DNA from 3 places in the Streptomyces sp. NPDC101160 genome. Region 1 is predicted to be linked to each of the others. Evidence: riboswitches for the same ligand, from Rfam matches in the RefSeq annotation. Region 1 holds a riboswitch; each other region holds the start of a gene.
What was found. Region 1 has a riboswitch for cyclic di-AMP ahead of ACIRSU_RS22475 (M23 family metallopeptidase). Riboswitches for the same ligand answer to the same signal wherever they lie in the genome.
Positions count from the first base shown of each region.

Region 2: it holds a riboswitch for cyclic di-AMP, as region 1 does, so the genes downstream of both, ACIRSU_RS07800 (transglycosylase SLT domain-containing protein) here and ACIRSU_RS22475 (M23 family metallopeptidase) in region 1, are expected to answer to the same signal.
Region 3: it holds a riboswitch for cyclic di-AMP, as region 1 does, so the genes downstream of both, ACIRSU_RS35490 (transglycosylase family protein) here and ACIRSU_RS22475 (M23 family metallopeptidase) in region 1, are expected to answer to the same signal.

Region 1 covers NZ_JBIWPJ010000006.1:640,415-644,442, reverse strand. The annotation lists gene ACIRSU_RS22480 (aldo/keto reductase) at 1-935, opposite strand, end outside; gene ACIRSU_RS22475 (M23 family metallopeptidase) at 1,111-2,184, opposite strand; cyclic di-AMP (ydaO/yuaA leader) riboswitch at 2,196-2,342, opposite strand; gene ACIRSU_RS22470 (PP2C family protein-serine/threonine phosphatase) at 2,554-3,813, opposite strand; gene ACIRSU_RS22465 (MFS transporter) at 3,890-4,028, opposite strand, start outside.
Region 2 covers NZ_JBIWPJ010000002.1:481,004-485,031, reverse strand. The annotation lists gene ACIRSU_RS07810 (cytochrome P450) at 1-88, opposite strand, end outside; gene thpR (RNA 2',3'-cyclic phosphodiesterase) at 173-802, opposite strand; gene ACIRSU_RS07800 (transglycosylase SLT domain-containing protein) at 872-1,690, opposite strand; cyclic di-AMP (ydaO/yuaA leader) riboswitch at 1,695-1,885, opposite strand; gene ACIRSU_RS07795 (UdgX family uracil-DNA binding protein) at 2,221-2,907, shown strand; gene ACIRSU_RS07790 (hydrophobic protein) at 2,998-3,153, shown strand; gene ACIRSU_RS07785 (SDR family oxidoreductase) at 3,200-4,028, shown strand, end outside.
Region 3 covers NZ_JBIWPJ010000015.1:44,468-48,495, reverse strand. The annotation lists gene ACIRSU_RS35500 (cytochrome P450) at 1-37, shown strand, start outside; gene ACIRSU_RS35495 (transglycosylase family protein) at 152-1,156, shown strand; cyclic di-AMP (ydaO/yuaA leader) riboswitch at 1,415-1,588, shown strand; gene ACIRSU_RS35490 (transglycosylase family protein) at 1,592-2,290, shown strand; gene eno (phosphopyruvate hydratase) at 2,530-3,816, shown strand; gene ACIRSU_RS35480 (septum formation initiator family protein) at 3,933-4,028, shown strand, end outside.

The DNA of each region.
Region 1 (4,028 bases):
GCCTCGGTGAGGGCGGCCAGCTCGGCGTCCGTCAGCTTCAGCTCGGTGGCGGCGATGAGCGCCGGGAGCTGCTCGACCGTGCGGGCCGAGGCGATCGGGGCGACGACGGTCGGCTGCGTGGCCAGCCAGGCGAGGGCGACCGAGGCGAGCTCGGCCTCGTGGGCCTCGGCGACGGCGTCGAGGGCGGCGAGCACCTTCCGGCCGCGCTCGGTGTCCAGGTGCTTGGCCGCGCCGGCGGCCCGGACGCTGGAGACCTCGACGCCGGGGCGGTACTTGCCGGTGAGGAAGCCGGCCGCGAGACCGAAGTACGGGACGGCCGCGAGCCCGGCCTGCTCGGCGGTCTCCAGGAGCGGGCCCTCGTAGGTCTCGCGGGAGACCAGGTTGTAGTGCGGCTGGAGGGCGACATAGCGGGCGAGGCCCTCGGCCTCGGCGAAGTCGAGGGAGGCGCGCAGCCGCTCCGGGGAGATGTTGGAGGCGGCGACGGCCCGCACCTTGCCGTCCTTCACCAGCTGGTCGAGGGCGGTGACGATCTCCTCGACCGGCACGGACTCGTCGTCGAAGTGCGTGTAGTAGAGGTCGATGTAGTCGGTGCCGAGGCGGCGCAGCGACTCCTCGGCGCCGGCCTTGATGGTGGGAGCGCTCAGGCCCTTGAAGCGGGAGTGGGCGCCGACCTTGGTGGCGACGAGGATGTCGGAGCGGTTGCCGCGGGAGGCGAGCCAGCGGCCGATGAGCGTCTCGGACTCGCCGCCCTCGTGGCCCGGGACCCACTCCGAGTAGACGTCGGCGGTGTCGACGAAGTTGCCGCCGGCGGCGGCGTAGGCGTCGAGGACGGCGAAGGACTGCGCCTCGTCGGCGCTCCAGCCGAAGACGTTGCCGCCGAGAGCGAGCGGGAAGACGTGCAGGTCGGAAGAGCCCAGCTGGCGAAGAGAGGTCATGAGGTGGTCAACCCCCTGCGCCGCCGGCCCTATTCCGGCCGGCCGGCCCTGAGCACGGCCGGCCCAGAGCGCGGCCGGTCCAGAGCGCGGCCGGTCCAGAGCGCGGCCGGTCCAGAGCGCGGCCGGTCCTGAACGCCGGCCGGCTCTCCGCACCATCCGGCCCTGAAGGACCGGCTCAGTAGTCGAGGCCCTTGGAGCGCAGCCAGGCGCCCGGGTCCATGCGGTCGCCGGAGGCGGTGTGGATCTCCAGGTGGAGGTGGGGGCCGGTGACGTTGCCGGTGGCGCCGACGCGGCCGATGGTGTCGGCGGTGGAGACGGACTGGCCGACGGCGACCGTCATGGAGGAGAGGTGGCAGTACCAGACCTCGGTGCCGTCCTCCAGCTCCAGGACGATCCGGTAGCCGTAGGAGCCGGACCAGCCGGCCGACTTCACGGTGCCGCTGTGGACGGCCTTGACCGGGGTGCCGGTGGGAGCCGCGAAGTCCAGGCCGGTGTGGTAGCCGGACGACCACATCGAGCCGGCCTCGCCGTAGGTGGAGGTGATCGTGTACGAGGAGGTCGGCAGGGAGTAGCCGGCGGCGAGCTTGGCCAGGCGCTCGGCCTCGGCCTTCGCCGCGGCCTCCTCCTCCGCCTTCTTCTTCGCCTCGGCGGCCGCCTTCTCCGCCGCGTCGGCCTTGGCCGAGGCCTCCGCGGCCGCCTTCTCGGCGGCTGCCTTCTCCGCCGTCGCCTTCTCGGCGGCGTCGGCGGCGGCCTGCTGCTGCTCGGCCTGCTGGAGGATGCGGGCGCGCAGGGCCTCACCGGCGTCGGCCGACGTCTGCGTCGTGGCGCCGGCGGTCTCGTCCTCGGCGGTGGTGTAGGTGAGGGCGGTGAGCGGCTGGGTGTTGCCGTTGCCGGCGGAGTCGTTGTGGTCGTCGTGGCCGATCAGCTGGCCGACGCCCGGGAGTTCGCTCGCGTCGGGCAGGTCGACGTCCGGCAGGTCCGGCAGGGCGATCGAGACCGGCGGCTTCTGCTGGGCGGTGGCCAGACCGCCGGCGCCGACGGCGGCGATGACGCCGACGCCGAGAACGGTGGAGGAGCGGGCGAAGTTGGAGCGCTGCTTGACCACGCGGTGGCGCCCGCCGGAACGGTTCTGGGCGCGCAGGGAGTCCTCGGTGGGGTTCCACTCCTCGGCCGCCCCGTCCGTGCCGCCCGCGCCGGGGGCGTCGTAGGAGGCGAAGGGGGTATGCGGAGCGGGGGTGTTGGAGGCCACGGAGGCGCTCTCCTTTCCTTCCTTCTCGCCTACCGGGTTAGCTGACGGGTTCGGAGCAGGAAGGTCTCCTACGGACGTGCCGCACGGGTGCGGCGGGGCCCGATTCACCCCAAGTGGTGGTTCCCCGGTTCCCTTGCGGGATTCGGCGCGTGCGCACGGTGCCGCCTCTTGCGACGGCTGGGACGACCGCGCTGCGTTATCGAACGTTAATAGACACGGGCACCCGATTCCAAGCTGTCCCTCTTGATCATTCACTGAATTGAGAGGGAATCGCCCGAGTTGAGCCCCCTTCAGAAGCGACCGGGATCACTACGCGAATCTGACGTTACGTCAATTGTTATCGGAGGGAGACCTGTCGACTACAGCCCGTCATGCGCCCTCCGCGCCCCCTGACGGCGGCCCGGGCGGCACGCCCGGCGGTACCACCCGAGAACCCACCCCAGGACCCACCCGAGGACCCGCCGGCGGCACCACCGGCATCGTCCGCCGCCGCTCCGGCTGCCCCACCGCCGGCCGGCTCACCGCGAGCAGCGCCATGTCGTCCGTCGAGCCCCCGCCCGTGTGCCGGCGCACGTCCGCCACCAGCGCGTCGAGCAGCTCCTCCGGCCCCGGGAAGATCCGCCCCGCGAGCCGCGCCCTCGGGTCGTAGAAGACCCCGGCCGGGTCCCGCGCCTCCGACAGGCCGTCCGTGTAGAACAGCAGCGTCGCGCCCGGCGGGAACGGCGACTCGTCGGCCCGGTCCGGCCACATCCCGAGGTCCCCCATCCCCAGCGGCAGCGCCGCCTCGCTCGGCAGCAGCGGCGTCACGCCCCCGTCCTCGTACAGCAGCAGCGGCTCGGGATGGCCGCGGTTCACCACCCGTACGAGCCGGTCCCCGCTCCGCGACGAACGCGGGATCTCGGCCAGGACCGCCGTCGTGAAGCCCTCGAAGGCGTCGAGGCCCTCCCGCCGCGTGCCCTCCCGGGCCAGCGCCCGTTCGAGCCGCGCCGCGACCCCCTCCAGGCTCGACTCCTGCTCGGCCGCCTCCCGGAAGGCACCGATGACGACCGCGACGGCCTCCACCGCGTCGAGTCCCTTGCCGCGCACGTCGCCGACCACGAGCCGTACCCCGTGCGGGGTGTCCTGCACCGCGAAGAGGTCGCCGCCGATGAACGCGTCCGCCCGCGCCGCCTCGTACCGGGCCGCGATCCGCAGCCCGCCGATCCGCTCGGCGGGCGCCGGGAGCACCGCCTTCTGCGCGGTCTCCGCGATCTCCCGCGCCGAGGCGAGCCGTTCGCCGCTGCGCCGCACCACCCGGTTGATCAGCAGGCCGAGCGCCGCGACCGTCACGACGGTCAGCGTCTCCGTGAGCGAGGGGATCGAGTCGGCGGTCCGGTTGTAGAAGTGCAGGCCGATGCTCGCGAGCACGGCGGCGATGCCGGTGAGCAGCGTCGTCAGGGTCGAGAAGAAGGGCGCGGCGATCAGCGGCGCCGCCGAGAACAGCGGCACCGCCGTGTAGGTGGGCGGGGTCGCCAGGTCGTAGAGCACCCCGCCCACGATCAGCAGCGGCGGCAGCGCCCGGAGGAACCGCCGGGCGCCCCGGTACGCGTCGGGGTCGCCCCTGGGGGCCTCCCCCCGCCCGCGCCGCACCGCCGCTCGCGCCACCCTGTGCTCCCTGGTCCCGGTCCCGGGCGGCGGACGGTACCGCGCCCTCCCCAGGGTGCGGTCAGTCCGCGCGGCTCGGCGACTCCTCCTCGGCCGGTTGGCTTACGGCGAGCCGCCCGCTCCGCGCGAGCGCCGCCATGGCCGCCGCGCAGCCGAGCCCGACCGCGCACAGCACCAGCCAGGGCGCCGCCGACCAGCCG
Region 2 (4,028 bases), on a different contig from region 1:
AGAGGTCGACGAGCTCTCCGCCGCCGGCCCGCCACCGCTCGACGGCGGCGGCGTCCAGTTCGGGCACTTCACGCGGGGCTGCGGCCACGGGCTGCTCCTGGTTCGGCGGGACGGGTGCATCACGCACTGTAGGAGAGTGGCCACGCGGGGCGACACCCCCTCTTTCAGCCCGTCAGGGCTGCTCGGCGGGCTCGCCGAGAGGCCAGGACTCGATGTCGCGGTAGCGGATGGGCGCGGGACCGCGGCCGAAGTCGCTGCCGACGAGGTGCAGGCGTTCGGTGCGCCAGGGGCGGCCGGTGAAGCCGGCGAGACCGGCGGCGACGGCGGCCACGGAGGCCGTGTCGCCGCGGCGGGCCCGGGCCAGGGTGAGGTGCGGGCGCAGCGGGCGGTCCTCGAAGGGGATGCCGCAGGCCTTCACGAGGGCGCGGACGTCCGAGGCGAGCAGGTGCAGCCCTTCGAGGTCGCCGGCGATGCCGCTCCACAGCACCCGCTCGTCGAAGTGGCCGCCGCCGCGCAGCGCGAGCTCCAGGGGCCGGCGGGCGGCGGCGAGCTCCGCGAGCGGCTGCCGCAGCGGCGGGACGGCCGCGGCGGGGAGCTCGCCGAGGAAGGCCAGGGTGATGTGCCAGTCCTCGATGCGGTTCTGCCTCAGGGTCGGGTACGCCTCATAGGCGGGCCGCAGCTCGCGGGCCAGCTCGTCCTTCGCTTCGTCGGGCGGCGCCAGGGCGATGAACACCCGGACGGTCGCGCTCCGGGAGTCCTGGGGTTCCTGGGGCTCCTGCGGCCCCTGAGGTTGATCCTTCACGCAGGACTTCGTACCTCTTTTCGTACCGCCCGGTCCATTCGGGGGCCGGGCGGCACGGAAGAGAAGGGCTCAGTAGGCGCCGAAGACGTTGTCGATGGAGCCGTACTTGGCGGCGGCGTAGTTGCAGGCCGCGGTGATGTTGGCGACCGGGTCGTAGATGTCGTCGGAGGTGCCGGCCACGTGGTACGCCTGGAAGGTGGGGTCGATCACCTGGAGCAGGCCCTTGGACGGGGTGCCGGCGACGGCGTTGGAGTCCCAGTTGTTGATGGCCTGCGGGTTGCCCGAGGACTCGCGCATGATGTTGCGGTAGATGCCGTCGTAGCTGCCGGGGATGCCGTTGCGGGCCATGACGTCGAGGGCCTCGCGGATCCATCCGTCGAGGTTGTTCGCGTACGTGCCGGAGGTGCCGGTCGTGGCGGCCGCGGCCGGGGCCGGGGCGGATGCCTGGACCGCGGTGGCCGTGCCCGCCTCGCTCGCGCCGGCGCCGGTGAGGCGCGGGGCCGTCGGGGCCTGCTTCGACGTCGGGTCGACGGTCAGCTTCAGACCGGGCCGGATGAGCCGGGGGTCGTGGCCGATGGCCCGGCGGTTGTCCTGGTAGAGCTTCTTCCAGCCGCCCCTGACCGCGTACTTCTCGGCGATGCCGGAAAGCGAGTCACCGACGACGACGGAATACCGGACCGGACCGGCCTGCACGGCCTTCCGTACGGCCGTCTGCGTCACGGCCTTTTCGACTGCGACGGTCTGTGCCGCGTGCGGCTCGGCCGCCACGGCGCTCGACGCCCCGGCCAGCGGCACGGCGAGTGCGGCGCTGCCGGTGAGGCCGGCGACGGCGAGGGAGCGAGCGAGCGGGGTGCGCTTGGGGCGTCGGTGCTTCCCGTGTCCACGCATGGCGAATTCCTCTCCTCCGCCTGCGAGGTGAGCTGTCGGGTTCGGGCAGGAGATGCCCGGCCGCGGCGCGCACGGCTTCACCCCGAGCCGGCCCGGAATCCCGGGACCGGCGGCAAACCTGGGTCCCCCGCTCCTGCCGGACGAGTGTGGTGAGTGCGGTGACCGGGCGGTGGCAGGATTCGGCGTTTCCGTCCGGTTGCGGCGTGACCGTATGCGAAAACAAACGGCGAAAACAAGACGGAATTAGCGGCCCGAAAATGACCTTTACCGGAAACACAAAAGGATCATTCCGCTTACCTGGACCCGATTCCCCAACCCTTTACGGAAAGTACGGACTTGACGCCGCGCCAGCATCGGGCGGGCCGGTTCGAGCGTGACCCGAATCACCCGCGCCACCCTCGCCCCGCCTTATCTACTAAATGCACTCATGGGGCCACTCATCCGCATTTCTCTATTTGAAGAGAATGGGTGATTATCGTCCGATTTGCCCAGTGCGATTCGGGGTAGCCGCGACTCCGGGAGGTACTGCCATGAACGGCACCCATGACGACGGCGCCGGCCCCGGCCCCGAGGCGTACGACGCCACCCCCTTCCTGCCGGCGCGCGGCGGCATGCCCGCGCACCGGCGGGCCGCGGCGGACTGCCGGGGCTGTCCGCTGTTCGAGAACACGACCGGGACGGTCTTCGGGCGCGGCGACGCGCACGCGCGGCTGATGCTGGTCGGCGAGCAGCCCGGCGACCAGGAGGACCGGGAGGGCGAGGCGTTCGTCGGGCCGGCGGGCCGGCTGCTGTCACGGGCGCTGCGCGACGCGGGCATCGACGAGGACGAGGTGTACCTCACGAACGCGGTCAAGCACTTCAAGTTCACCCAGGACGAGACCCGCAAGCGCCGCATCCACAAGGCGCCGAGCCTGCGCGAGACCCTCGCCTGCCGCCCCTGGCTGCTCGCCGAGCTCCGGCTGGTCTCGCCCGAGCTCGTGGTCACGCTGGGCGCGACGGCGGGCCGCGCGCTGCTCGGCCCGTCGTTCCGGGTCGGCACCGACCGGGGCGTACCGCGTCCGCTGCCGGACGAGGGGAACGGCGCCGGGAACGGGGAGCTGCGGGTGCTCGCGACCGTCCATCCGTCGGCCGTCCTGCGGGCGGGGGGCGGCGGGGACCGCGAGGAGCTGTACGCGGGTCTGGTCGCCGACCTGCGGACCGCCGCCGACGCCCTGTGACCGCGGGGGAGGTTGAAGGGGTTACGGACACCGAGGGCGGGTAGCCGCGCAGCCAAGCGCTACCGAACGTGTCATCGAAGGAGGCGCGTCATGATCGCCCTGCTCCTCGTCCTTCTGCTTCTGCTCGTGCTCTTCGGCGTCGGATTCACCGCCCACGTGCTGTGGTGGATCGCCCTGGCCGTGCTCGTCATCTGGCTGCTGGGCTTCCTGGTGCGCGGCTCGGGCAACCGCTGGTACCGCTGGTGAGGCGGCACCACCGGATGTCCCCCTGCCGAGCGCGTGAGGAGCCGCCATGATCCGCACGTCCGATGTGGTCACGTTCCTGGAGGGTCTCGCCGTGCGACGGAACGTGCGCCGCCAGTCGCTGCCGTTCGCGGGACGCACCGTGGTCGTCACCGGCGCGAGCGCCGGCGTGGGGCGGGCGACCGCGCGTGCGTTCGGGGCGGCGGGCGCGCGGGTGGCGCTGCTCGCCCGGGGCCGGGTGGGGCTCGACGCGGCGGCCGACGAGGTCGAGCGGGCAGGCGGCGAGGCCCTCGTCGTGCCGGTGGACATGTCCGTGCCGGAGCAGGTGGAACAGGCGGCGGACCGCGTGGAGAGTAGGCTCGGCCCCGTGGACGTCTGGGTGAATTCCGCCTTCACCTCCGTGTTCTCCCCGTTCCTGGGGGTCGGCCCGGAGGAGTACGAGCGGGTGACGGCGGTCACGTACCTCGGCTGCGTCAACGGCACCCGGGCGGCCCTGCGCCGCATGGTGCCGCGCCGCTCCGGCACGGTCGTCCAGGTCGGTTCGGCACTCGGCGAGGCGTCGGTGCCGCTGCAGGCGGCCTACTGCGGGGCGAAGCACGCCGTGAACGGGTTCACCGCCTCGGTCCGCATGGAGCTGCTGCACCAGAAGATCCCGGTGGCGGTCACCGTCGTCCAGCTGCCGGCCGTCAACACTCCGCAGTTCTCCTGGGTCCTGTCGCGGCTGCCGCGCCGGCCCCGGCCCGTGGCCCCGGTGTACCAGCCGGAGGTGGCGGCCCGGGCGGTGCTGCACGCGGCGCGCCGGCCACGGCGCCGCGAGTACCTGGTCGGCGCCTCGACCGCCGCGGCGGTGCTCGCGCACCGGCTCGCGCCCGGTCTGC
Region 3 (4,028 bases), on a different contig from region 1:
CGAGTTCAGTGCTTCCCACAAAGCCCCTCGTAGCTGACGTAGCGTCAATACTGTGATCTTCGCGTGATCTGCGCTGCATCGACTTGTGACGTGCGTTCGAATGCCGCTACGTTCACCCGCAACCTCAGCAGTCACGCGAAAGGCACTCCGCATGCGCTCCGGGAACGGACGTCACCGCAGACCCCGCCAGGCCCCCGCGATCGTCGTCGCCGCGGGAGTCACCGGCTCGGCCATGGCGCTGCCGCTGCTCGCCACCGGCTCCGCCTCCGCCGCCGACGCACCGACCTGGGACCGGGTCGCCGAGTGCGAGTCGGGCGGCGCCTGGAGCGCCAACTTCGGCAACGGGCTCTACGGCGGGCTCCAGTTCACCCAGGAGAGCTGGGAGCGGCACGGCGGCCTCGCCTACGCGCCGAGCCCCGACCTCGCCAGCCGCGCCCAGCAGATCGCGATCGCCGACAAGGCGCTCGCCGCCGGCGACACCCAGTGGGCCACCTGCGCGCCGATCGCCGGCCTGACGAACGACGGCAGGAAGCCCGCCGTCGACCCGGGCCCGGCCGCCACTCCCACGCAGTCGGCGGCGCCCCAGGAGTCGAACCGCACCGAGGGACTGCCCGCCGAGTCGGGCACGAAGACCACCAAGCCCTCGTCGAGCGCCACGACGCCCGCCGCGCCCACCACTCCGGCCGCCCCGTCGACTTCGACCGCGCCGACCACGCCCGCCTCGCCGGCCGCGCCCACCACTCCCGTGACGCCCGGCACCTCCGTAACGCCCGGTACGCCCGATGGTTCCGTTACGCCCGGTACGCCTGATGCGTCCGAAACGGCCCCCACCGGCACGGGCAAGCACCGCGGTGACGCCGCGACAGAAGAACCGGGCAAGACGGACGGTTCGCCCGAATCCGGACGGCATGCCGCCCCGGCCGGCGACGCGGCCGCGGACAACACGGACAAGACGCCCAGCTCGGACGAATACACCGTCAAGCCGGGTGACAGCCTGTCGGACATTGCACAGCAGAACGCCCTGCCCGGCGGCTGGACCGCGCTCTACGACGCCAACAAGAAGACGGTCGGCACCGACCCCGACCTCATCCTCCCTGGTCAGAGCCTTGAGTTGAACCTCGGGAAGCCCGCGCCCACCACTACGCCTGAGGGGTAGTTAGGGACTGAATGTCCGGTTCTGTGCAAGTGAGACATGAGTCTCTCTTGTCGAACGGCCGTATTACGTCCGCAAACTTTGCGCGTTTCGCCCCTCACCTGCGCAAACGTCACCTGACGGAGCGCAAGGAGGGGCGATTTTTCCGGGTTGATGGGCTTTGAACTTCCCCCGGGGGTGTGTCTACGGTCAGGACCGCTCGCCACCGCGGGCCCCGCCGACCGGTACGCCGAATCCTGCCGCCGGACGCCGGGAACAGTCGTCGCGCAAGCGCCGAAGGCAGGAGCGGGGGACCCAAGGTAAGTGCCGGCCCCGGCCGTTGAGACAGACGGCCGACGACCGGCTTGGGGTGAAGTCGCGTGCAAGGACACGCGGCCGGGCAACTCACTCGCCCGAACCCGACAGCTCACCTCGTAGGCGTCGGTGAGGAGAACTTCCATGCTGCTTTCCGGCAAGGGCAAGCACCGTCGTCCGTCCAAGGTCACCCGCGTCGTCACCCTCGCCGGTGTCGCCGGCGTCGCCGTCGCCGCCCCGCTGATGACCGCGGGCACCGCCTCGGCCGCCACCGCCGCCGAGTGGGACGCCGTCGCCCAGTGCGAGTCCGGCGGCAACTGGTCCATCAACACGGGCAACGGCTTCTACGGCGGCCTGCAGTTCACCAACTCCACCTGGGCGGCCTACGGCGGCACCGCCTACGCCTCCCGCGCGGACCTGGCCTCCAAGTCGCAGCAGATCGCTGTCGCCGAGAAGGTCCTCGCGGGCCAGGGCAAGGGCGCCTGGCCGAGCTGCGGCGTCGGCCTGTCCAGCGCCTCGTACGACGGCGGCTCCGCCGAGGCCCCGGCCCCGGCCCCGAAGCCGGCCGCGCCGAAGCCCGCCACCCAGCGCACCGCCGAGCAGCCGACCACCCGCAGCGAGAAGCGCACCGCGCCGAAGGCCGCGAAGACCGTCACCACCCCGACCGGCAAGAAGGTCGCCAAGGGCGACGGCGAGTACAAGGTCAAGGCCGGCGACACGCTGAGCAGCATCGCCCAGACGCACCACGTCAAGGGCGGCTGGCAGAAGCTGTTCCAGCTGAACAAGAACATCGTCCAGGACGCCGACCTGATCTACCCGGGCCAGCAGCTCCACCTGAAGTGAGCCTGACGGCTGTCCCCCCGCGGTGACCCTGGAACGGGCCCGGAGCCTGCGCTCCGGGCCCGTTTCGTACCGATCGGTAACCGCGGTCTTTCGTCCCCCAATGCATGCCCTTGGGTCCTTTTTCGTCCCAGGGGGCGGGCGCCCGGCTGGCCGGAGCCCCCGCGCCGGTTAGGCTCTTGTCGCAAGGCGAACGAGACCTTGCCGCATGCGTCACAACCAGCGTCACATCCCAGAAGGAGATGCTCGTGCCGTCCATCGACGTCGTCGTAGCCCGGGAAATCCTGGACTCCCGAGGCAACCCCACCGTCGAGGTCGAGGTCGGCCTCGACGACGGCAGCACCGGCCGTGCTGCCGTTCCCTCCGGTGCCTCCACTGGTGCGTTCGAGGCCATTGAGCTCCGCGACGGGGACCCCAACCGCTACCTCGGCAAGGGCGTCGAGAAGGCCGTCCTCGCCGTCATCGAGCAGATCGGCCCGGAGCTCGTCGGCTACGACGCCACCGAGCAGCGCCTGATCGACCAGGCGATGTTCGACCTGGACGCGACCGAGAACAAGGGCTCGCTCGGCGCCAACGCCATCCTCGGCGTCTCGCTCGCCGTCGCGCACGCCGCCTCCGAGGCCTCCGACCTCCCGCTCTTCCGCTACCTGGGCGGCCCGAACGCGCACCTGCTGCCCGTTCCGATGATGAACATCCTGAACGGCGGCTCGCACGCCGACTCCAACGTGGACATCCAGGAGTTCATGATCGCCCCGATCGGCGCGGAGTCCTTCTCCGAGGCCCTGCGCTGGGGCACCGAGGTCTACCACACCCTCAAGAAGGTCCTGAAGGACAAGGGCCTGTCCACCGGCCTCGGCGACGAGGGCGGCTTCGCCCCGAACCTCGGCTCCAACCGCGAGGCCCTCGACCTCATCCTCGAGGCCATCAAGCAGGCCGGCTACGTGCCCGGCAAGGACGTCGCGCTCGCGCTCGACGTGGCCGCCTCCGAGTTCTACAAGGACGGCTCGTACGAGTTCGAGGGCAAGTCCCGCTCGGCCGCCGAGATGACCGAGTACTACGAGGAGCTCGTCTCCGCGTACCCGCTCGTCTCCATCGAGGACCCGCTGTTCGAGGACGACTGGGCCGGCTGGAAGACCATCACCGACAAGCTCGGCACCAAGGTGCAGCTCGTCGGCGACGACCTCTTCGTCACCAACCCGGAGCGTCTCGCCCGCGGCATCGAGGAGGGCACCGCCAACGCCCTCCTGGTCAAGGTCAACCAGATCGGCTCGCTGACCGAGACCCTGGACGCCGTCGAGCTCGCCCAGCGCAACGGCTTCAAGTGCATGATGTCCCACCGCTCCGGCGAGACCGAGGACGTCACCATCGCCGACCTCGCCGTCGCCACCAACTGCGGCCAGATCAAGACCGGCGCCCCGGCCCGCTCCGAGCGCGTCGCCAAGTACAACCAGCTGCTGCGCATCGAGGAGATCCTCGACGACGCCGCGGTCTACGCCGGCCGCAGCGCCTTCCCGCGCTTCAAGGGCTGAGCTTCACGGGCTGACCTGCCCTGACGCTGTAGTTACGGACGTCCCCGCACTCGGTCCCGTACCGTGTGCGGGGACGCACGTTTGATCAGACACGCGACGCAGGGGAGCCGCTGGACATGGCCGTGAAGGACCGGGACCGGTTCTCGACCGCGACCCGGATCAGGCTGCTCGGCGAGCAGACCGCTGCCCGTGTCTACCGTTCCCAGACCCGC